3 regions of the Micromonospora sp. CA-269861 genome follow, and region 1 is predicted to be linked to each of the others. Evidence: riboswitches for the same ligand, from Rfam matches in the RefSeq annotation. Region 1 holds a riboswitch; each other region holds the start of a gene.
The links. A riboswitch is a leader RNA that binds a small molecule or an ion and turns the genes downstream of it on or off. The one in region 1 is predicted to bind cyclic di-AMP.
Positions count from the first base shown of each region.

Region 1 (7,432 bases):
CTGGAGTCGACCGACCCCGCCACCGTCTGACGCGACGAGGGCCGCTCCGCGTCACACGGAACGGCCCTCGACGGGGATCGTGCGGGTCAGAGCAGCGACATGTGAACGTGGTCGGTGTGGTTCGACGGCCCGCTGTACGAGCTCCAGCCGGTGGCCGGGAACCAGATCTGCCGGTTCCAGATCACGTAGTAGATGCCGAGCCGGTCGGCGTTACGGATGAGGAACGCGGCGACGTTGTTGCCGTACGTCCGGGTGTCGTTGTTGTGCCACGGCGAGAAGCCGCTCTTCTGGAGCGACCAGTCGCAGGCGCGGCCCTTCGGGTGCTCCCACGGCCCGCCGGAGCGGTAGCAGCCGACGAACCGGTTGAAGCCGGCCGCCTTGACCTCCTTGTACGCGTGCAGCGTGCGCGGGGTGACGCAGCCGGACGTGGTGGGGTCGTTCTCGCTGCACGACTGGGGCTTCCAGTCACCGTCGGCCGTGCGACCAGGGCCGATCTTCGCGACCTTGGAGGTGGCATCCACCAGCCCGCCGGTGAAACCCTTGCCGCCGACGAGGGAGAGCGCCTTGTCGGCCTCGCTCTTCCGCTTCGCCATCAGGGCGGTCTGCTTCTGCTGCTCGCGGACCTCGGTGTCGAGGGCCAGCTTGGCCTGCTCGGCGCGGGCCTTCACCTCGTTGACCTCGGAGAGCTTCTTCTCGTTGACCATGTTCATCTCGTCGAGCATCCCGGCGCGCTGGACGAACGAGTCGGGCGCTTCGCTCTCCAGCAGCATCGCGACCGCGCCGATCCGACCGGTCCGGTACGCCTGGGCGGCGATCTGCCCGACCTGCGGGGCCAACGCGTCCAGGTCGGCCTTGGCCCGGTTGACCTCCAGCGCCAACTCGCCCTGCCGCTTCTTGGACTTGTCCAGTTTGGACTTGGCGGCGGAGTAGTCGCGGTTGGCCTGCTCGATGACGTCGTTGAGCAGCTTGGGCTCGCCGTCCTCCTCGTGCCCGGACGGTGTGGGATTCGTCGGGGCGGCCTGCGCCGGGAGGGGCCCGGCGAGCACGGTCAGTGCGGCGATCACGGCCACCACGGGTGTCAACCAGCGGCGTAGGGGTGCCGTCACAATGTTCCCTTCCGTCGACCGCCGACCGGGTTAGCTGACGGGTTCGGGGCGGAAGTGGCCCCTACCGCTGACGCGGATTCACCCCACGTACCTGGGTCCCCGGCTCGCCGGTTGGCGATTGGGCGGTGGCACCGCAGGCGCCGCTTCGCGCCTTCATCGGTAACCGGCAGCGAGGTTACCCGAGAGTCGACCGGGTGAGCTACGCCTGGATGCCGACCAAATGCGTCATTTCGCCATAGCGTTAAGTGACCAGTGACGTGGTTCTCAGGGTGGATGCCCGATCTGGTCACGCTGAGGAGTGTCACCATGCCGTATCCGTGCTCCTGTTCGACTCCGGCCACCTGTCGGTGGCCTCGGATGGGGGTGTGGTCCGCGGCTGGTCCGGCTCGTCGGAGCCGGCCGTTCGCGGTGAGATGAGTGCCGCCAGCGCCTCCGAGCGGTCCGGCTGGGGTCGCGGGGCGGGAGCATCGGTGGACGCCGTCGCATCGGCGCGTCCGGCGGCGGTCACCACCGCGGCCAGCCCGGTGGTCAGCGGCACGGCGGCGATCAGACCGAGGGTGGCGACCGCGCTGCGGACGATCTCCTGCGCGAGGAACTCGCTGGTGAGGATCTGCCCGATCGGTCGCGAGTCGGCGGTGAGCAGGAGCAGCAGGGGCAGCGACGCGCCCGCGTACGCCAGCACGATGGTGTTGACAGTGGAGGCGATGTGCGCGCGGCCGACCCGGGTGGCCGCACGGTACAGCTGCAACCGGCTCAGCCCGGGGTTGGCGTTCGCCAGCTCGGTGACGGTGGCCGCCTGGGTGACCGTCACGTCGTCGAGCACCCCGAGCGATCCGATGATGATCCCGGCGAGCAGCAGACCGTGCAGGTCCACGTCGCCCTGGAACATCGACAGGGTGGTGGCGTCTTCGCTGCCGAAGCCGGTGAGGTGGGTCGCGGCCGTGGCGATGGTGGCGAGCACGCCGGTCAGCACCAGGCTGCCCAGGGTGCCGAGCACCGCGACCGAGGTCTGTGCGGTGACCCCGTGCGTCAGATAGAGCACCACGAACATGATCAGGGCCGCGCCGACCACCGCCACCAGCAGTGGTGACCTGCCGGCGGCGATACCCGGCAGCACGAAGGTGAGCAGGATGGCGAAGCTGGCGGCCAGCCCGGCGAGCGCGGCCAGACCCCGCCACCTACCGAACGCGACGATCGCTGCCGCGAAGACCACCGCCAGCCACACCATCGGCGTGCCGCGTTGGTGCTCGGCGATGTTCCAGTTGCTGATGGTGGGGTCGGTCGGATCGTCCAGCTCGACCAGGATGATCTCGTCGCCGACCTCGACGCGGGGTGCGCCGGGCCCGTCGGGCACCGGTGTCTGCACCTGCTGGCCGGCGGCCGGCCCGTCGTCCACGCGGACGTCGACAGTGCCGCACCGCCCGTCGCCGACCCTCGGTGTGCCCTCGGGGACCGACGGCAGTTGCGGGCACGGCTCGCTCACCACCCGGGTGACAGTGCCGGGATAGCGCGGCACGTCCGCGCCACCGTCGGTCTGCGGTGACCCGCCGCGCGGCCAGAGCAGCGCTGCGGCGAGCACGGTGGCCACGAAGAGGGGCACCACAGTCACGACGAGGATCCGTCGCACCCTCGGTGAGGCGGACGGAGCGGGGTGAGTGTGGTCGGCGGCCAAGGTCAGACTCCCAACGATCCGGTGCGGGGTACGGGTCAGCGGGCCGGGCGGTTCACCGTTGCGGTGGGAAACGCGGCGGACGGCGGGGCGGATCGCTGCCTGACGACCGCTTGATCACGGACGGTCAGTGCTCGGCCCGATCGGCCGGAGGCGACGCCACGTCGTGGCGACGCCGGTGCCCGACTGTGCAGCGGGATACGGAGGGCCATCGTGGGAGATGCTAGCCAGCCCGTCCGGGGGTTGCAGGTCGTGGCGGAGTGTCGGGCGGCCGAACCGCGCGCGCGGCGGTCCCGGGGACGGCATGTTGGAGCCATGTCCGCTCCGTCACCGCCCGACCCCGACCACGCGCACCGCGCCGGACCCGAGCCGCACGACACGCACGCCGGGCATGAGAAGCACGACAAGCCAACCGGGCACGACAGGCACGCCGGGCACGATCCGGAGATGTTCCGCCGCCGGTTCTGGGTCTGCCTGGTGTTGACCGTCCCGGTGGTGCTGACGAGTCATCTCGTGTCGGACCAGCTGGGCCTGGCCGGGGACAGCGTCCCCGGCCGGTCCTGGGTGGGCCCGGTGCTCGGCTCGGTGGTGTTCTGGTGGGGTGGTTGGCCGTTCCTCGTCGGTGCGGTCCGGGAGGTGCGGGACCGGACGCCCGGGATGATGCTGCTTGTCGCGATGGCGATCACCGTCGCCTACACCGCGTCCCTGGCGACCAGTGTCGGTGTCTTCGACCTGGACTTCTGGTGGGAGCTGGCCGCGCTTGTCACCATCATGCTGCTCGGGCACTGGCAGGAGATGAAGGCTATCGGGCAGGCCCGGGGAGCGCTGGCGGCGCTGGCCGCGCTGCTCCCGGACGAGGCCGAACGGGTGGATGCGGACGGGCGGGTCGAGGCGGTGCCGGTGACCGGTCTGCGGATCGGCGACGTGGTGCTGGTCCGGCCGGGGGGTCGGGTGCCGGCGGACGGCCGGGTCGTCGACGGCGGCGCCGAGCTGGACGAGTCGATGATCACTGGCGAGTCGCGACCGGTAGCCCGGTCGACGGGAGACCGGGTGGTGGCCGGCACCGTCGCCACCGACTCGGCGATCCGGGTGCGCGTCGAGGCGTTGGGTGAGCAGACCGCCCTCGCTGGCATCCAGCGGATGGTCGCCCAGGCCCAGGGCTCCGGTGGACGGGCCCAACTGCTGGCCGACCGGTTCGCCGCCGCGCTGTTCTACCTGGCCACCGGCACCGCCGTGCTGACCGTGCTGGTCTGGACGGCGCTCGGTCAGCCGGACGAGGCGGTGGTCCGCGCGGTCACCGTCCTGGTGATTGCCTGCCCGCACGCGCTGGGTCTCGCCATCCCACTTGTCGTCGCGCTCTCCACCGCGCTCGCCGCACGGTCCGGGATCCTGGTCAAGGACCGGTTGGCCCTGGAGCGGATGCGGACGGTCGGCGCGGTTCTCTTCGACAAGACCGGCACGCTGACCCGGGGTGAGCACGGAGTGACCGACCTGGTGACGGTGCCCGGCGTCGAGCGGGACGAGGTGCTGCGGATCGCGGCCGGCGTCGAGTCGGAGAGCGAACATCCGTTGGCCCGGGCGATCGTGGCGGCGGCCGGGCGCGCCGGTCCGGCCCCTGCCACCGGGTTCCGGTCGCTGCCGGGCCGCGGTGTGCGGGCGACCATCGACGGTACGGAGTACGCGGTGGGCGGGCCGGCGCTGCTGCGGGAACTGGGTCTTCAGCCCCCGGCGGAGGTGGAGGCCGCGACTGGGCGATGGTCGGCGCGGGGTGCGGCGGTGCTGCATCTGGTGCGGCTGCCGGAGGCCGTGCTCAGTGCGTTCGCGTTGACCGACGAGGTGCGTCCGGAGGCCCGACGAGCCGTCGACGAGCTGCGTGCCGAGGGCGTCCGCACCATCGCCATGATCACTGGTGACGCGCGGCCGGTGGCCGAGGCGGTCGCCGCGGACCTCGGCTTCCGACCCGGGGTGGACGAGGTCTTCGCCGAGGTGCTGCCGGCGGAGAAGGACGATCGGGTGGCCGAGCTCCAGCGGCGGGGGTTGGTCGTGGCGATGGTCGGCGACGGTGTGAACGACGCGCCGGCGCTGGCCCGGGCGGACGTGGGCATCGCGATCGGCGCGGGCACCGACGTGGCGATCGAGTCCGCCGGGGTGGTGCTGGCGTCCTCGGACCCGCGCGGGGTGGGGGCAGTGGTCCGGCTGTCCCGGGCGTCGTACCGGAAGATGCGGCAGAACCTGGCCTGGGCGGCCGGCTACAACGTGGTGGCGCTGCCGCTGGCCGCCGGGGTGCTGGCCTGGGCCGGTGTGGCGTTGAGCCCGGCGCTGGCCGCGGTGCTGATGTCGGCGTCCACGATCGTGGTGGCGCTCAACGCGCAGTTGCTGCGCAGGGTTCGTCTGGACCCCGCGTCGGACCGAGGGCCCGTCAGCCGCGCTTCATGAGCCGGCCGACCGCCGCCATCATCTCGGTGGCCATCTCGTCGGCCCGACCCTCGGCGGCGCCCTCGTGCATGCAGTGCCGGGCGTGCCCGTCGAGCAACCCGAGGGCCACCTTGTCGAGGGCGGCCTGGATCGCGGAGATCTGGGTGAGCACGTCGATGCAGTAGCGGTCGTCGTCGACCATCTTCTCGATGCCCCGGACCTGGCCCTCGACGCGGCGGAGCCGCGCGAGCAGCTGATCCTTGCTGGCGGTGTATCCGCGGATCGGGGTGGGTGCGGTCATACCGACGAGGATAGCCTACCCCCAGGGGGTATGGTACGGTCGTGTTCCGAGGAGATACCCCCACCGGGTACCGGTACCGCAAAGGAGACGATCCGATGGTCGACACGACGTACCAGGTGCAGGGCATGACCTGTGGGCACTGCGTCAGCGCGGTGAGCGCCGAGGTCGGTGCCATCGCGGGCGTGCGTGATGTCCAGGTCGACCTCGCGGCCGGCCGGGTCACCGTCAGCAGCGATCAGCCACTGGACACCGCGGTTGTCCGGGCCGCCGTCGACGAGGCCGGCTACGACCTCGTCGACGCGTGATCGGCGGGCCGGCGTGCGTACGGTGACGAGACTGGCCGGGTTCGCCGTCGGTCTGGCGGCGGTCTTCGGCGCGACGTACGGGATCGGCCGGGTCGTCGATCCCGCCCCGGTCGCCGAGAGTCAGCACGACGGTGCCGCCGCCCCGACGGCGGACGACCGGAACGCAACGGCCGACCGGCTCCCCGGCGGGCTGCTCGTCTCCGAGCGCGGCTACACCCTCGAACCGGTCGACGCCCCGGCCGGCGAGTTCGCCTTCCGGATCGCCGGCCCGGACGGCCGCCCGGTCACCCGGTACGAGGTGGCGCACGACAAGAAGATGCACCTGATCGTCGCCCGCCGGGACCTCTCCGGCTTCCGCCACGTCCACCCCGCCCTGGCCCCGGACGGCACCTGGCGGGTCGACACCCCGCTGGGCGGCCCCGGGCAGTGGCGGGCGTTCGCCGACTTCACCCCGACCGGGGGTGAGCCGCTGACCCTCGGCGTGGACGTGACAGTCCCCGGCGAGCTGACCGAACGGCAGTTGCCCGCACCGGCGGCCAGCACCACCGTCGACGGCTACACGGTCACCCTGACCGGTGCGCCGCAGCCCGGCCGCACGTCACCACTGACCCTGACCGTCAGCCGGGACGGCCGGCCGGTCACCGACCTGGAGCCCTACCTGGGCGCGTACGGGCACCTGGTGGCACTGCGCCGGGGTGATCTGGCGTACCTGCACGTGCACCCCGACGGGACGCCGGGTGATGGGCGTACCAGGCCCGGCCCGGCCGTCACCTTCCTCGCCGACGTGCCCTCGGCCGGCAGCTACCGGCTCTACCTCGACTTCCAACACGGTGGGCGGGTGCACACCGCCGAGTTCACTGTGGTCGCCGGCGCTGCCACGACCGCGAGCGTCCCCACCCCGAGCGGACCCGCACCGACCGGCGGGGCCGACCACGGCACCCCCGGGCACGGACACAACTGACGGGACCTGACGATGACCACCACCAGCAGACCGCTGCCCGAGGCACCGAACCGGATCGAACTGGCGATCGGCGGGATGACCTGCGCCGCGTGCGCCGCCCGGATCGAGAAGAAACTCAACCGGATGGACGGGGTGAGCGCCACCGTCAACTACGCCACCGAGAAGGCGACAGTCCGGTACGCCGACGGCGTCACCCCGGACGACCTGATCGGGACCGTGCAGAAGACCGGGTACACGGCGGCGCTGCCGGCCCCGCCCAGCGCGGAACCCCCGGTGGACCCGTTGCGGGGCCCGCGTACCCGGCTCTGGGTGTCGGTGGCCCTGAGCGTGCCGGTGGTCCTGCTGGCCATGGTCCCGGCCTGGCAGTTCGACTACTGGCAGTGGTTGTCGCTGACCCTGGCCGCCCCGGTGGTGGTCTGGGGTGGGCTGCCGTTCCACCGGGCCGCCTGGACGAACCTGCGGCACGGCGCGGCCACCATGGACACGCTGGTGTCGGTCGGCACCCTGGCCGCGTTCGGCTGGTCGCTCTGGGCGCTCTTCCTCGGTGATGCGGGTGTGCCCGGGATGACGCACCCGTTCCGTTTCGACATCACCCGGACCGACGGCGCCGGCAACATCTACCTGGAGGCGGCCGCCGGGGTCACCGTGTTCATCCTGGCCGGTCGCTACTTCGAG
Region 1 covers NZ_CP192014.1:556,379-563,810, forward strand. Annotated here, with positions in the region: gene ACQP0U_RS02630 (carbonic anhydrase) at 1-30, shown strand, start outside; gene ACQP0U_RS02635 (coiled-coil domain-containing protein) at 87-1,106, opposite strand; cyclic di-AMP (ydaO/yuaA leader) riboswitch at 1,111-1,241, opposite strand; gene ACQP0U_RS02640 (YibE/F family protein) at 1,408-2,778, opposite strand; gene ACQP0U_RS02645 (copper-translocating P-type ATPase) at 3,091-5,211, shown strand; gene ACQP0U_RS02650 (metal-sensitive transcriptional regulator) at 5,195-5,491, opposite strand; gene ACQP0U_RS02655 (heavy-metal-associated domain-containing protein) at 5,587-5,796, shown strand; gene ACQP0U_RS02660 (hypothetical protein) at 5,810-6,757, shown strand; gene ACQP0U_RS02665 (heavy metal translocating P-type ATPase) at 6,770-7,432, shown strand, end outside.

Region 2 (7,432 bases), 470 kb from region 1:
GCAGAACGAGCTGGCGGCCAAGAAGAAGCAGATCGACACCGAGATCAAGCAGCTCGAGGCGTCGATGCCGAAGACCACTGTCGTGACCGCGGCCTGCCCGACCATCAACGGGGTGGTCAGCGCGGCGGCCCGCACCGCGATCAGAACCGCCTGCGGCAAGGTCGGCAAGCCGTACGTCTGGGGCGCCACCGGGCCGAACTCGTTCGACTGCTCGGGGCTGACCCAGTACGCCTACAAGGCGGCGGGGATCTACCTCACCCACCACACCGGTGACCAGTGGAACGAGGGCAAGGCCATCTCGCGAGGCGACGCCCGCCCCGGTGACCTGGTCTTCTTCTTCTCCGGCCTCAGTCACGTCGGGCTGTATCTGGGTAACAACCAGATGGTGCACGCGCCACGTGCCGGTAAACCGGTGCAGGTGTCCAGCATCAACACCATGCCCGTCGCCGGCTTCCGTAGACCCGGCTGATCGACCTCGCGCAACACGACGGCCCCCGGTCACCGACCGGGGGCCGTCGTGGTTCTCAGCGGGGAGCGCCCAACGGGGACGGCAGCAGCTGCACGTCGGCGAGGTCGACGTACATGATCCGGTGGCCGAACTGGATCTGCGCGTAGCGGTTCTTGCCGCGAATCACCGTCCAGTCACCGGGCGAGGAGCCATCGACGGTGCTGGCCCGGTAGTACTCGCCGGCCAGCACAGCTCCGACGGCGTACCGCTGCCCGGCGGCCAGGGTGTACTGCAGCGGCGAGACCGTCTGGTAGGGCACCCCGTCCGGGTACGCCGACTGTTCCGGGTACGCCCGTCCGTAGACCGGAATGGTGGCCCGTCCGGGCTTCGGCGTGGCCACGACGCCGACGGTCCAACTGGCGGTCGGCGCGGACGCCGGGTTGTGGAACCAGGCCCGCTGCCCGAGGTACCAGATCGCCGTCCAGTCGCCCTGCCGCCCGGCCAGCGCGTACGTCTGCCCGGCGGATGCCCGGGCCCCGTGGTCCGACACGGCCATCGTGTTCGGGGTGCCGTCCGGACGGAGCGCGATGTCGTTGACGAGCGGCGCGTCCGCGGACGGTGCGCTCCGCAGCACCACGGCCGAGGAGCCGCGCGGCGCGCACGGCACGCCCGCTGTGACGCAGCCGGTGAACGCCGGCTGGTTGGTGGCGTAGTCCGGGTCGATCCGGACCAGCCCGGTGGCCGGGGTGCCGGTGTCGAGTCGGGGGGCGTGCAGCAGGTCGAAGTAGTGCGTCCAGTCCCAGTACGGTCCCGGATCCCAGTGCATCCCCCGCACTGTCGAGGCGATGGTGCCGGGCACGTTGTCGTGGCCGATGATGTGCTGGCGGTCCAGTGGGATGCCCAGCCGCAGCGCCAGGTGCCGGACCAGCTTCGCCGAGGTCCGGTACATCGCCTCGGTGTACCAGGTCCCCTGCGCCGCGAAGCCCTCGTGCTCCAGCCCGATCGACTTCGCGTTGACGAACCAGTTGCCGGCGTGCCAGCCGACGTCCTTGGTCTTTACGTGCTGGGCGATGTGCCCGTCGACCGAGCGCAGCGAGTAGTGCCAGCTCACGTAGGTCGGGTCCTGGACGAGTTTCAGGGTCGTCGCCCAACTCGCCTCGGTGTCGTGGATGACGATGTACTCGATCTTCTGCCGCGCGGGCCGGTCGGAGAGGTCGTGGTTGCCGTAGTCCCCGTCGCCGAACGCCTCGTAGGGCGCCGGGATCCACTCGCAGGAGATGGTGCGGGGGCACTCCACCCCGTCCGGGCGGGCCAGCCGGCGCAGACCCAGCCGGTCCAGCCAGGAACGGTCGGGTCGTACCGCACGGGCTGGCAGGGTGATCCGCTGGCCGTCGTCGGTCACCCGGGACTCGCCCGCGCCGATGGTGGTGAACACCTCGTCGGCGAAGGCCGCGGCCGCGTCGGCGCTGTCCGCGCCGGAGTAGCGGGCCACCGCGCCGTACCAGGCCGCCGGGTCGGTGTCCGCGCCGACCGGCGCGCCCAGATCCTCTGGTACGCGCCGAGCAGCGCGGCCCCACCCCGGATGTTGAGGCCCGCGTCGGTGCGCAGTGCCTCGGGGGCGGCACCGGTGAGCGTGGCGGCGGCGTCAACGGTCTGCAACGCGGCGGTGGACGGCGCGGGAGCCTCCACCGGCCGAGGTGCGGGCACCCGGGCGGAACGGGAGTCGTCGCCGCGGGGGTCCTCGTCGCCGGTGTCGTGGTGACCGCGTTCCGGTAGGGCGGCGACGTGCCGGGCGTCGGTCAGGTGCATGGGGCCGTAGCCGCCACTGGTGCTCGGTGTGCCGGCGTTGGTGTCCCAGCGCGACTCCAGGTAGGAGACGCCGAGCAGCACGACTGTCGGCACGCCGTACTCGGTGGCTGCGGCGGCGTACTGCTGCTGGCGGTCGGTGGTGGGTGCGGCGGCGGCCGGGCCGACGGAGAGTGGCACCGCGGACGCGGCGGCGACGACGGTGGTGGCGAGCAGTGCGCGCCAGCCGGTCGACAGGGTTGGATGGTGCATCGAACCCCCTAGATTCTCGCGGAGTGAGGTCAGGTCACCATCGCGCCGCCCGGGAGGTCACGTCAATACCTTTCTATCTATCGAAGTATGTGGAAAGAATTCTTCACACACGGTCGGTGACCTCGCCCAATCGGTACGGAGTGTCACGGCCGCACGGGTTGCGGATCGGTAACAAGCGTCTCTACTCTGGTCATTCGTCGGCCCGACAGCAGCTCCGCCCAGCCCGGGCGGTAACGGACCGACACCGCCGAGTCGTTTCCGAGCGAACCGGGGACCCAGGTCCCTCGGGGTGAATCCGCAGCCATTGCGGTAGGGCGCCGACTTCCCGCCCGAACCCGTCAGCTAACCCGGTAGGCGGTCAGGAAGAAGGAGTACGGAACCCCGGTGGCACTCCATGCCCCGCGGCCGTCGTCCGAGCGGTCGGCATCAGCCGGCCCGGCGTCGATCGTGCCGCGCCCACGCTGGTCCCGCTTCACCACCGCACTCGCCGCGCTGGCCGGCATCGCCGTCGTACTGACCGGCAGCGCCACGGCTGCCCACGCCGACCCGTCCGTCGCCGAGATCGAGCGCCAGATCGACGCCGACTGGAACAAGCTCGAACCGATCATCGAACGGCACAACGCCACCCGCACCGACCTCGTCGCCAAGCGCAAGCAGGCCGACGCGCTGGCCGCCCGGATCACCCCGCTGGAGCGCCAGGTCGACGCCGCGATGGACAAGGTCAGCGCCCTGGCCGTACGCGCCTACAAGGGTGAGAACGTCTCGACCGTGAACGCGGTGCTGGGCAGCCGGTCGCCCAGCGAGGTGGTCGGCCAGCTCGAAATGCTCGACCGCTTCGCGCACAACCAGCAGAAGGACGTACGCCAGGTCGCCGACCTGCGCGACCAGCTGGCCGCGCAGAAGGCGCCGCTGGACGAGATGGTGGCCCAGCTGACCCGCACCGAAGCGCAGTTGGCGGCTAAGAAGAAGCAGATCAACGAAGAGATCGACCGTCTGCAGAAGCTGCGCCTCAAGGTGTACGGCAACGGCGGCGGCGGTCCACTGCGCCCGGCACCCTGCCCGGGTAGCTACCCCGGCGGCGCCGCGGGCACGGCGGTCAAGTTCGCCTGCGCGCAGATCGGCAAGCCCTACGTCTGGGGTGCCGAGGGCCCGAACTCGTACGACTGCTCCGGGCTGATGCTGGCCGCCTGGGCGAAGGCCGGCGTGTCGCTGCCGCACAACGCCGCCGCGCAGAGCCGCGTCACCAAGAACGTCAGCAGGGGCGACCTGCGCCCCGGCGACCTGGTCTTCTACTACAGCGACATTCACCACGTCGGCATGTACGTCGGCAACGGCTGGGTGGTGCACGCCTCGCAGGCCGGTCAACCGGTCAAGATGAAGAAGGTCGACGACGGCCCGATCCACAGCTACGGCCGCCCGGGCTGACCCCGGGTGACCGAAGGGCCCGTCGCGATCCGTCGCGGCGGGCCCTCGTCGTTCTGGTTCCAGCGAGTGGGGTGCCTCAGCGCGTTGGCCAGGTGCGCCAGTGCTGCCAGGCGCGGCTGGGCGTCGGCCCCCGCTGGCCCTGGTAGCGCGAGCCGTAGACCACCGAGCCGTACGGGTGCTCGGCCGGCGAGGAGAGCCGGAAGATGCAGAGCTGCCCGATCTTCATGCCCGGCCACAGGGTGATCGGCAGGTTCGCCACGTTCGAGAGTTCCAGCGTCACGTGACCGGAGAAGCCCGGGTCGATGAAACCGGCGGTGGAGTGCGTGAGCAGCCCGAGCCGGCCCAGGGAGCTCTTGCCCTCCAGTCGGCCGGCGAGCTGGTCACCGAGCGAGATGACCTCCAGCGTCGAGGCGAGCACGAACTCCCCCGGGTGCAGCACGAACGGCTCGCCGTCGGGGACCTCGACCACTGATGTCAGGTCGTCCTGCTGCATGGCGGGGTCGATGTGGGTGTAGAGGTGGTTGTTGAAGACCCGGAACAACCTGTCGAGTCGGACGTCGATGCTGGACGGTTGGACCAGGGTGGGCTCGAACGGCTCCAGGCCCAGCGTGCCGGCCTTGATCTCGGAGACCAGGTCGCGGTCGGAGAGCAGCATCGGACCACCATAGCCGCGTTGCCCAAAGCGGCCGGATTCGGTGCCGGTGACCAGCGCGTCGAGGTCGCTGCTCGTACATTTGTTCGATAGAATGCCCACATGGCTTCCTGGTCCGAATTCGCCGCCGACGAGCCCCGACTCGCCGACGGGATCCGCGTTCTCCTTCAGCAGTACGGGCCGGGCTTCGGCTACCTGGCCACGGTCCGTGCCGACGGCGGGCCCCGCGTCCATCCGGTCTCCCCGGTCATCACCGCCGAGGGGCTGTTCTGCTTCATCATCGACTCTCCCAAGCGCCGCGACCTCGAACGTGACGGCCGTTACGCGCTGCACTCGTTCCCGCCGGAGGAGAGCGACGACGAGGCGTACGTGGCCGGGCGCGCCCGTCCGGTGACCGACCCGGTCCGGGTGGCACAGTTGGCGCAGAGCGCCCGCGCCGAGCCGCAGGTCGACTGGCGGCTCTTCGAGTTCACCGTCGACGTGGCGATGCTCACCCGCCGTGAGCAGCACATCGCGGGCGTCCCGGGCCTCGCGCCGGGTCGACCGGCCGTTCGGGTCTGGCTCGACCCGCACGCCCCGTCGGCGGCCGCCACCCCACTCGCCGTACCGCAGACGCGCCCGACCCGCCTCAGCCGTGACGTCCAGTGCACGGCCGCCTGACCCCGGCCGCCACATGATCAACTCGGTTTCGGTGAAACCGCGGTGTCCCAGCGCCTCGGATGCCCCGACTTCCAGGAAACCGAGTGGATCAACCCCGGGCTGAGGGGTGGGCGGACTGCTGCGACCGGCGGGGGTACCTGGGTGCACGGGCTCGATGACTCGGGTACAGTGGTGCCGCTTGCGGGTGTAGTTCAATGGCAGAACATCAGCTTCCCAAGCTGACAGTGCGGGTTCGATTCCCGTCACCCGCTCCACTGCGAAAGCCCTGGTCAGGACACATGTCCTGACCAGGGCTTCCTCGTGCGGGTGGAAGGGTCCTACCGGTAGTCGGCGAAGATTCGGCGCTCCACGCCGTCGACGGTGACCGGGCCGCCGTGGGGGAGGATCCACTGCGGTCTGGTGTGGCCGAACGGGACGCCGACGCAGACGACCGCCTCGGGGTTGTAGCGGGTCACCACGTCCACGACCGTGTCCCGTTGCTGCTCGCGTAGCCGTGCCCGATCCGCGGCCGGGGGTCGACGGGTGTGGTCGGAGACCGGCGGACGGGCGACCAGGATGGCGTCGACGGCGCTGAGGAGACCGCGTTCACCAAGGGATCGGACGATCCAGCCGACCTCGCGGGCGGGGAGAAGCTCCTCCGACGTCTCGATGATCAGGACGCTGCCCTGCAGAACCTCCGGAGGAAACGGGAAGCGTCCCGCCGTCAGGATCCACTGGATGACCTCCAGGCAGCCACCCCAGGTGCGACCGGTGACCGCGCGGGACGGGCCGTACCAGCTCCACGGCTCGGTCGGTTCGCGCTCGCCGAAGGACTTCAACGCCTGCGGGTCCGCCCAGTCGATCCCGATGTCCTCGGACTCACCCGGATCGGTGATCTCCAGTCGCTCCCCGGTGAGCAACGCCGCTCGTAGCGACCGGACGTGGATGTCGTCGACGGCAGGCCCGGGGCCGAGGTGCACCTGGGAGGATCCGCCGTAGAAGCTGGCGATGCCGAGGCCCCAGAGCCAGTGGTGCAGGTTGGTGTTGTCGCTGGTGCCGAGGAACGGCTTCGGGTCGGCTCGGGCCAGGTCGGCGTCCAGGTGCGGGATGACGGTGATCTGGTCCTCGCCTCCGATGACGGCGAGAATGCCGCGTACCCGGGGGTCGGCGAGGGCGGCGTTGATGTCCGCCGCGCGCGCCGCCGCGGTCGCACCCACCTGGCGGGTAGTGGGGTATTCGACAGGTACGAGGCCGGTCAGGTCAGCGAGCCGTCGCATGGCCTGCTCGTGAATCCCGGGATAGGCACCGGCCGCAGCGAAGGACGGTGAGAGGACCGCGAGGTGGTCCCCCGGGCGTGCCTTTCGGGGACGAACAAGCTCATGTTCCATGTCGAGATCCAACAGGGACGCCGGTCCGTACGCATCTCATTTCGGAACTGGTTCCAGGAGAACCACGGGGATCTCCCGGGTAATCCGTTGTTGGTATGCCGCGTACTCCGACAACGCTGAAACCATCAGGCGCCACAGGTGTGGACGCTCGTCGGCAGTCGCGGGGCGCGCGTACGCGGTGAAGGTGTCAGTACCAACCTGCACCGTGACGTACGGGTCGGCGAGCAGGTTGAGGTACCACGCCGGGTGGTGCTCCGAGCCGCGGTTGGACGCGGCCAGCACGTAGCGGTCGTCGTCGCGCGCGTAGACGAGGGCGGTGCGACGCCGCTCGCCGGTCTTCCTGCCCCGGGTGGTCAGGAGCAGGTCGTTCATGCCGGGCCGTGGCCGGCCTCCGGTCTCCTCGAAACGGCGGATGTGCTCCGCGACCCAGGCGTTCGGGCTGTCGTGGACGCCTGGCATCACGCCTCCTGGACACTCGCGGCGGCGCGGTGGTGGCGGGGCGCCTCGATCTCGTCGAGCAGCGCGATAGCGAAATCCGCGTAGCTGATCCGGCTGGCCGCGTCGCCGTGTTCGGCGATCCGGTAGTGGCCGGTGCGCGTGCCGCTGTGGTCGAAGTCGCCGGCGGGGGCCAGGTAGGCCCAGTCGAGGTCGGAGATCTGAAGCTCGGCAAGGCCGGCTGCGTGGCCGAGGTAAAAGGACCGGTACTCGTTCGGGTAGCCGGGCTCGTCCATCAGGGCGGCACCGGACGCCCCGGGCATGATCGAGGCGAGGCCGACCACCACCAGGCGGCGTACACCGCCCTTCGCCAGCCCGGTGGTCAGG
Region 2 covers NZ_CP192014.1:91,366-98,797, forward strand. Annotated here, with positions in the region: gene ACQP0U_RS00435 (NlpC/P60 family protein) at 1-469, shown strand, start outside; gene ACQP0U_RS00440 (N-acetylmuramoyl-L-alanine amidase) at 525-1,940, opposite strand; gene ACQP0U_RS00445 (hypothetical protein) at 1,847-2,506, opposite strand; cyclic di-AMP (ydaO/yuaA leader) riboswitch at 2,742-2,877, shown strand; gene ACQP0U_RS00450 (NlpC/P60 family protein) at 2,891-3,931, shown strand; gene dcd (dCTP deaminase) at 4,008-4,586, opposite strand; gene ACQP0U_RS00460 (pyridoxamine 5'-phosphate oxidase family protein) at 4,686-5,243, shown strand; tRNA gene ACQP0U_RS00465 (tRNA-Gly) at 5,424-5,497, shown strand; gene ACQP0U_RS00470 (LD-carboxypeptidase) at 5,561-6,499, opposite strand; gene ACQP0U_RS00475 (nitroreductase family deazaflavin-dependent oxidoreductase) at 6,647-7,069, opposite strand; gene ACQP0U_RS00480 (NAD(P)-dependent oxidoreductase) at 7,069-7,432, opposite strand, start outside.
Region 2: another riboswitch for cyclic di-AMP. It lies ahead of ACQP0U_RS00450 (NlpC/P60 family protein); the one in region 1 lies ahead of ACQP0U_RS02635 (coiled-coil domain-containing protein).

Region 3 (7,432 bases), 2.1 Mb from region 1:
GGGCGACAACGACGGCGGGAGACGGTGTGCTCAGCAGCGATACCTTCAGCTACACCGTCCAGGCCCGGTGCTCACCCGCCGAGGCGGCGGCGCTGCTCAGCGACCTGACCCGGCACGGTGAGCTGCACCCGTTGATCGTCCGGGTCCGTCGGGTGCCGCCCCGGCCCGGCGCCCAGGCCAGCTACACGATCAACGACCGGCTGGTGGCCGGCCCGCTGCGCTTCCAGACCACCTACCACGCGGACGTGCTGATCAGCGAGGCCGACGAGATCGTCATGGTGGCCCGCCAGTGGCCAGCCACCACGGTGCGCAACCACACCCGCCTACGCGCCGAGCCGGACGGCCTGGTCCGCATCGACGTCGAGATCACCCTGACCGCGCCGAGGCCGCTGTTCCGCTACGCGTTCCGCCAGGCCCGAGCCGCACACCTCGCCCTCGCCACGCGGCTGGGCGCAGCCCTGGACCGCACCAGCAACCCCCCACCCCCGACCTGACCCGGCACAGGAAGCAGGATCGCGGCGCGTGCCTAGGTTGTGGTGGCAGCGCCGGCGCGGGCGGGGCGGGTGGCGGGGCGTCGGCCCCACGGCTTGTAGGTGGACAGCACCGTCGCAATGATCATCAGACTGGTCGACACCGCCGGCGCGATGACCAGGTCGGCGCGATCGCGTGCGGGCAGGGCGGCGCCGACCGCTCCGGCGTGACGCAGGTTCGGGGTGAGCAGGAACAGCACCAGCCCGACCATCACAGTGGTGAGCACGAGCTTGACCAGCACCCAGCGGTGGCGCAGCAGGCCCCACGGGGTGAGCAGCGAACTGGCGACTCCGATCAGCCAGACCAGGACGCTCAGCGGCGCGAACAGCACCGTGCCGACCAGAGCCGTGACCGGATAGACAACCGCCGGGTCGGCGCCTCGCTGCACGGCGATGCCGAGGGTGAGCAGCACCAGGTCGGCGCCCAGCCAGCCGAGCGAGGTGACGAGGTGCAGGGTGAGCAGCGCCTTGCGGGTGGTGGGTCGGATCCGAGGCATACCGCGATGCTGCCCGCCGACCCCGGCCGGGTCGTCCGACGAGCGACGACATCAGGGGTACGCCCGGTGACGTAGCCCGACCCCGGACGCACGTGATGCCGGTGAGCCATCACGATGACTCACCGGCATCACCGAGCGTGGGTCAGTAGACCGACAGGTGTACGTGGTTGGTGTGGTCGGTGGACGGGGTGCCGTTCGCCCCGCTGTAGGACTTCCACCCGCTGCTGGGCAGCCAGATCTGCCTGTACCAGATCACGTAGAGCACGGCGAGCCGGTCCGCGTTGCGGATGAAGTAGGCGGCCAGGTTGTTGCCGTACGTCTTGTCGCCGCCGGTGGCGTTCCCGCCGAAGCCGTTCTTCTGTGCCGCGAAGTCGCAGGCCCGGCCCTTCGGGTGTTCACCGGAGCCGCTGGGGCGGTGGCACGAGACGTACCTGGTGAAGCCCGCGGCCTTGGCCTGGTTGAGCGCGTGCAGGGTGCGCGGGGTGATGCAGCCGTTGGCCGGCGTGGGGTCGTTGACACTGCACGACTCGGAGGGCCAGGAGCCGTCGGAGTTGCGCGGCGCGGCCTTCGCGTTGGCGCTGGAGGTGCCCCGGTTGGAGCCGCTGTCGGCGGTGGTCTGCGGCTTGGGTGCGGTGGCGACGGTCAGGGCCCGTTCGGCCTGTTCCTTGCGCTTGGCCATCACCGCGACCTGCTTGCGCTGTTCGTTGATCTCGCCGTCCAGGGCGACCCGGGTGCGGTTGGCCTTGTCCTTGCTGTCCAGCAGGTCGCGCAGCACCCGGTCCTCGTTGGCGGCCACCGCGTCCAGTGCGGCCGCCCGGTCCATGAAGCCTTCCGGGGTGTTGCTGTTGAGCAGCGCCGACATCGCGCCGAGCCGGCCGGTGCGGTACGCCACCTCGGCGATCTCGCCGACCTTGCCGTTGCGCTGGTCGATCTCGACCTCGATGGTCTTGAGCTGGGTGGCGAGTTGCTGCTGCCGTTGCAGGGAGGTGTCCAGGGCGCGCTTCGCGTCCAGGTAGCCCTTGCTGGCCGCCTCGAGTTGGGCGCGCAACGCCGGGGTGCCGCCCTCCTCGTCGGAGTCGGGTGCGGCGGCCCGCAGGCCGGTCGGGGGAGCGGCCGAGGCGGTGCCGGCCGGAAGCGCGACGCCGAGGGCGAACATCGCGACGATCAGGGCCGCCAGTCTGGCGGCGGGTGGTCGTGCTGGTGCCACTGCGCATGTCCTTCCGTCAGCCGCCGACCGGGTTAGCTGACGGGTTCGGGACGGAAGATCCCTACCGCTGACGCGGATGCACCCCAGGAACGTGGTTCCCCGGTTCGCCCAGCTGGGCGATTAGGCGGCGACCACCACCGGCGCCGGGAAGGCGCCGCCTGGTGGAGGCCGGGACCGAGCCTACCGGTGCCGATGGGGCTGCTGCAGCCAATGTGACGGACGGTGCGTGCGTCACCACGGAAAATTACGGCCGCGTCACCATTCGATGGAGCCGCACGCTCCGGAGGCGGCGCCGGGCTCGATCTGCAACGTGGCGTGCTCGATGCGGAAGTCGTCGTGCAGGGCCGTACGCGCCGCGGTGAGCACCGCGCCGACCTCCGCGCCGGGTGCCATGGTCAGGTGTGCGGAGGCCACCTCCATGCCCGAGGTGAGCGTCCAGACGTGCAGGTCGTGCACCTCGACGACACCGGGGACCGCGGCCAGCCGGTCGTGCACGGCTGTCACCTGAAGGTGCTCCGGGGCGGCCTGCACGAGGATACGGACGGCGGCGCGGGCCAGCCGCCAGGTGCGCGGCAGGATGAACACGCCGATGGCGACCGCGACGAGGGGGTCGGCCCACCACCAGTCGGTGACGGTGATGAGCAGCGCCGCGCCGATGACGCCGAGTGAGCCGAGCAGGTCGCCGAGCACCTCCAGGTAGGCGCCCTGGAGGTTGATGCTCTCCCGGGCCCCGGCGCGCAGCAGGGCGAAGGCGGCGATGTTCGCGAGCAGACCGAGCACGGCCACCGCGAGCATCGGGCCGGCGATGACCTGGTGGGGGTCGCCGAAGCGACGGATCGCCTCGATCACCACGTAGATCGCGACGCCGGAGAGCAGGACGGCGTTGGCCAGCGCGGCGAGCACCTCGAGTCGGTAGAGCCCGAAGGTGCGCTGCGGGTCGCCGGTGGCCCGCCGGGTCGCCGTGATCGCGGCGAGCGCCATCCCGATGCCGAGCACGTCGGTGAACATGTGGCCGGCGTCGGAGAGCAGGGCGAGCGAGCCGGTGTGCAGGGCGACCACCGCCTCGACCACCATCAGGGTGGCGAGCAGCCCGAACGCCGCCCAGAGTCGACCCCGGTGCTGGTGTGCGGCATTGGCGACGGACCCATGGTGGTGATCATGACCTGCGCCCACGAGAACCACCTTCCGCCGCTGGTCGGGACCCGGTCAAATGTATGCTCACATCGCTATGTGTGCAAGTGTACGGGCAGCGCTTCCCACTTGCGGCAGTCCGCACATGTCAGCCGGTCGGGTCGATGGTGGTGAGCCGCTGGGTGGCCCGGGAGAGCGCCACGTACAGGGTGCGTACCCCGGCGCCCGGATCCGCGCGGATCTCGCTCGGGGCGACAAGCACCACCCCGTCGTACTCCATGCCCTTGGCCTCCAGGCTGGTCACCACCTGCAACCTCGGCGCGCCGAGCGCGCCGAGCCAACCGGCGACCTCGTCGCGGCGGGGGACCGGCGTGATCACTCCGACCGTGCCCTCCACCTCGGCCAGCAGGCCGGCGGCGGCCTCCACGGTCGCGGTCTCCAGCCCCGTCGCGGGCACCACCAGCTCGACCGGCTCGACCCCGGTGGAGCGGACCGCGGTCGGCAGCGGCAGGTCGGGGTAGAGGCGGCGGATCTCCGCAGCCGCCACCGCGAAGATCTCCGAGGAGTTGCGGTAGTTGGTGGTGAGCGTGAAATCGTGCCGCTTCCGCCGACCCAGCGCCTGGTCGCGGGCCCGGTCCAGCTCGTCGGGGTCGCCGGTCCACGCGGTCTGCGCCGGGTCACCCACCACTGTCCAGGAGGCCAGTCGGCCACGTCGACCGACCATCCGCCACTGCATCGGCGAGACGTCCTGCGCCTCGTCCACCACCACGTGGGCGTAGTCGCGGTAGTCCTCCGGCCGCTCGCGGGCCGCCGCGCGGGCGGCCCGCTGCCGCTCGCCGAGGGTGCTCAGCTCACGGACGCCGCCCGCGAGCTGGAACGGGTCGCGCCGGGCCTTTGCCGGCTGCGCGGGCTTGCCGAGCAGTGCGTCCAGCTCGTCCAGCAGCGCGATGTCGGCGATGGTCAGCCCGGCCGAGTCCAGGTTCCGGTACGCGGCGTCGAGCAGCCGGATCTCCGCCGAGGAGAGGATTCCCCCGGCGTACCGGCGCAGCCGGTCCGGCTGCGCCAGCCAGCCGAGCACGTGCCGGGGGTGCAGCCGGGGCCACCACGCCTTGAGGAACTCCCGGAACTCCGGCCGCTCGGCGATCTCGGCCTCGAAGGCCGGTTGCTCCGGCAGCCGACCGCTGCTCAGCTCCCGGGCCTGCGCCCAGAGCGCGGCGAACACCCCGTCGAAACCGGCCCGGCGCACCTCGTTGCGCCGCGCGCCGCGGTGCAGCGCGCGGTCCCGGATCCGGTCCAGCGCCGCCCGGTCCAGCCGCAGCAGCGTGCCCCGGTAGAGCAACCGCAGCTCACCCGGGCCGCCCGGCACCGCGTCGCGGGCCGCCCGCTCCAGCACCCGGCGCATCCGCAGCGAGCCCTTCACCGCCGCCACCTCGGGCGGGTCGGGGCGGGTGGCGGTCATCCCCGGAAAGAGCGTGCCCAGCGAGTGCAGGGTCGCGGTGTCCTCACCGAGCGACGGCAGCACGGACCCGATGTACTCGACGAAGACCGACGACGGGCCGACCACCAGGATGCCGCCGCCCGCGTAGCGACTGCGGTCGGAATACAGCAGGAACGCGGCCCGGTGCAGGGCGACGGCGGTCTTGCCGGTGCCGGGACCGCCCGCGACGATCGTCACCCCGGAGCCGGGCGAGCGGATCGCCTCGTCCTGCTCCCGCTGGATGGTCGCCACGATGTCGCGCATGCCCCGGCCGGTGGCCTTGGACAGGGTGGCCAGCAACGCGCCGTCACCGACGACAGTCATGCCCTCCGGTGCGGCGGTCGGGTCCAACAGGTCGTCCTCGATCCGGGTGACCCGCTCGGCGCGGGACTGGATCGTGCGGCGTCGCACCACGTCCAGCGGCTGCGCCGGGGTGGCCTGGTAGAAGGCGGCGGCGGCCGGCGCGCGCCAGTCGACGACGAGCGTGCGGGCGTCCTCGTCGCGGATGCCGAGGCGCCCGACGTGCAGCACCTGGCGGTCGCGCAGGTCCAGCCGGCCGAAGACCAGCCCCTCGTGCTCGGCGTCCAGGGTGTGCCGCCGCTGCGCCGCGTGGAAGACCATCGCGTCGCGCTCGACAAGCGCGCCGTGCGTGCCCACCCGCGCCATCCGATAGCCGTCGCGCTCGGCGCGGACGGCCGACTGCCGCAGCTCGGCCAGTCGGGCGTACACCCGGTCGAGGTGTCGTTGCTCGACGGCGATCTCCTGCTCCAGGCCGGTCTGGTCGGTCAACGCACGCTCCTTCAAAGGTCGCCGGCAGGCGGCGGGAACCGCGCGGGCCAACCGCAGAAGGGTACGGCCCCGGGCCCGACCCGCCGCGCCCGAGGTGCGCGAACGTGCTCAGGCACCCGTCTCGGCGGGGGTCGTGTCACGGCGATTCGGTGCCGTTTCGGCGAGCACCCGCCACAGCACGCCGGTGAGCGCGGCGTTGACCTCGTCCGGACGCTCCATCATCAGCATGTGCCCGGCACCTGGGCAGACGGTCAGCTCGGTGGCCGGCAGAGCCGCCGCGATCGACTCGGCGCACGGCGGTGGGGTCAGCCGGTCCCGGTCGCCGACCAGGGCGGCGGCCGGCAGGTGGGCCAACGCGGTGAGGGTGTCCAGCCGGTGCTGGGTGCCGATGGAGGCGCGGAACCCGCCGATCGAGCGCAGCGAGGCCCGAGCCACCGCCGACGTCACCAGGCGGATGTCGGCCGGCTCGCAGCGGTCACCGAAGAGCATCCACCGGATGCTCGGTTGCAGCGCGTTCAGCAGCGCCCGGGGCGCCCGCCACGAGCCACACCGGGCCAACACGCCGGCGCCTGTCGTCTCGGCCAGCCGGATCAACCTGGCGATCCGCGGCGAGAGCCCGTAGACGGTGTGCGTGTGCCCTTCGGCGGTGGTCGAGACGAAGACCAGCCCGGCGGTACGGGCGGCGAAGTGCGCGGGGTGGCGGTGGGCGTACTCCATGATCGTCATGCCGCCCATCGAGTGCCCGACCAGCACCACCGGGCCGGTCGGCGCCACGGCGTCGATCACGGCCGCCAGGTCGTCACCCAACTGGGCCAGGGTGGCCGTGCGCAGCGCCATGCAGCTGGACCGGCCGTGCCCCCGTGCGTCGTAGGCGATCACCCGCACCGCATCCCCGAACGGCGCAGCGGAGAGCGCGTCGACCTGCCGATGCCAGGCGCGCCCGTCCAGCGTCCAGCCGTGTAGCAGGATGACCGTGACCTGGGCGTCCGTCGGACCCGTCGCCTCGACGTTGAGCCGTACGCCGTCCGGCAGGCCGACCTCGAACCGCTCCGGCATCGCCACCTCCCCAGGGCCGCCCAGGTACCACCAGCACCTCCGATACCCGGCGGTAACACCGGCTACCCGCCATGACACCACGCCAATCGCGCCGTGGCGAACATTCCCGACCTCGCCCGTGCCGCGCGGCGGCGGGCCAAGCTGAACGGCATGGGGTCGTCCGGAGCGCCCATGGGCGCGGCGTCGGGGCAGGAGCGGCAGGCCGGCGGCACGCCCCGCGCCGCGCTGGCCGATCTGCTCGCCGGAAATCGGCGGTTCGTCAGCGGCCAGCCGGTGCACGGACACGACGTCACGGCCGCCGCCGCTGCGGCCTCCGGCGACCAGCAGCCGTACGCAGTGGTGCTCGGCTGCATCGACTCCCGGGTGCCGCTGGAGGCGATCTTCGACCAGACCTTCGGCGCGATCTGCGTGATCCGTACCGGGGGGCACGTGCTCGATCGCGCGGTCTGCGGCTCGATCGAGTACGTGGTGGGCCAGCTCGGCGTACCGCTGGTGATGGTCCTCGGCCACGAGCGGTGCGGCGCGGTGGAGGCCAGTGTGCAGGCGCTGCGAACCGGGCAGCGTCCCGGGGGGTCGCTGGCGCACCTGGTGGACGAGATCGCCCCGGCGGTGATTGAGGCGGGGATCGACGATCCGGCCGTGCAGCCGTTGGCGATCCGCCGGCACGTGCGGCGCACGGTGCGCACCCTGCGCCAGGACGATCTGCTGGCCGGGCCGGTGGCCGCCGGCCGGGTGGCGGTGGTCG
Region 3 covers NZ_CP192014.1:5,494,593-5,502,024, reverse strand. Annotated here, with positions in the region: gene ACQP0U_RS25115 (SRPBCC family protein) at 27-494, shown strand; gene ACQP0U_RS25110 (hypothetical protein) at 527-1,027, opposite strand; gene ACQP0U_RS25105 (coiled-coil domain-containing protein) at 1,170-2,234, opposite strand; cyclic di-AMP (ydaO/yuaA leader) riboswitch at 2,240-2,371, opposite strand; gene ACQP0U_RS25100 (cation diffusion facilitator family transporter) at 2,490-3,407, opposite strand; gene ACQP0U_RS25095 (HelD family protein) at 3,514-5,631, opposite strand; gene ACQP0U_RS25090 (alpha/beta fold hydrolase) at 5,740-6,687, opposite strand; gene ACQP0U_RS25085 (carbonic anhydrase) at 6,859-7,432, shown strand, end outside.
Region 3: another riboswitch for cyclic di-AMP. It lies ahead of ACQP0U_RS25105 (coiled-coil domain-containing protein); the one in region 1 lies ahead of ACQP0U_RS02635 (coiled-coil domain-containing protein).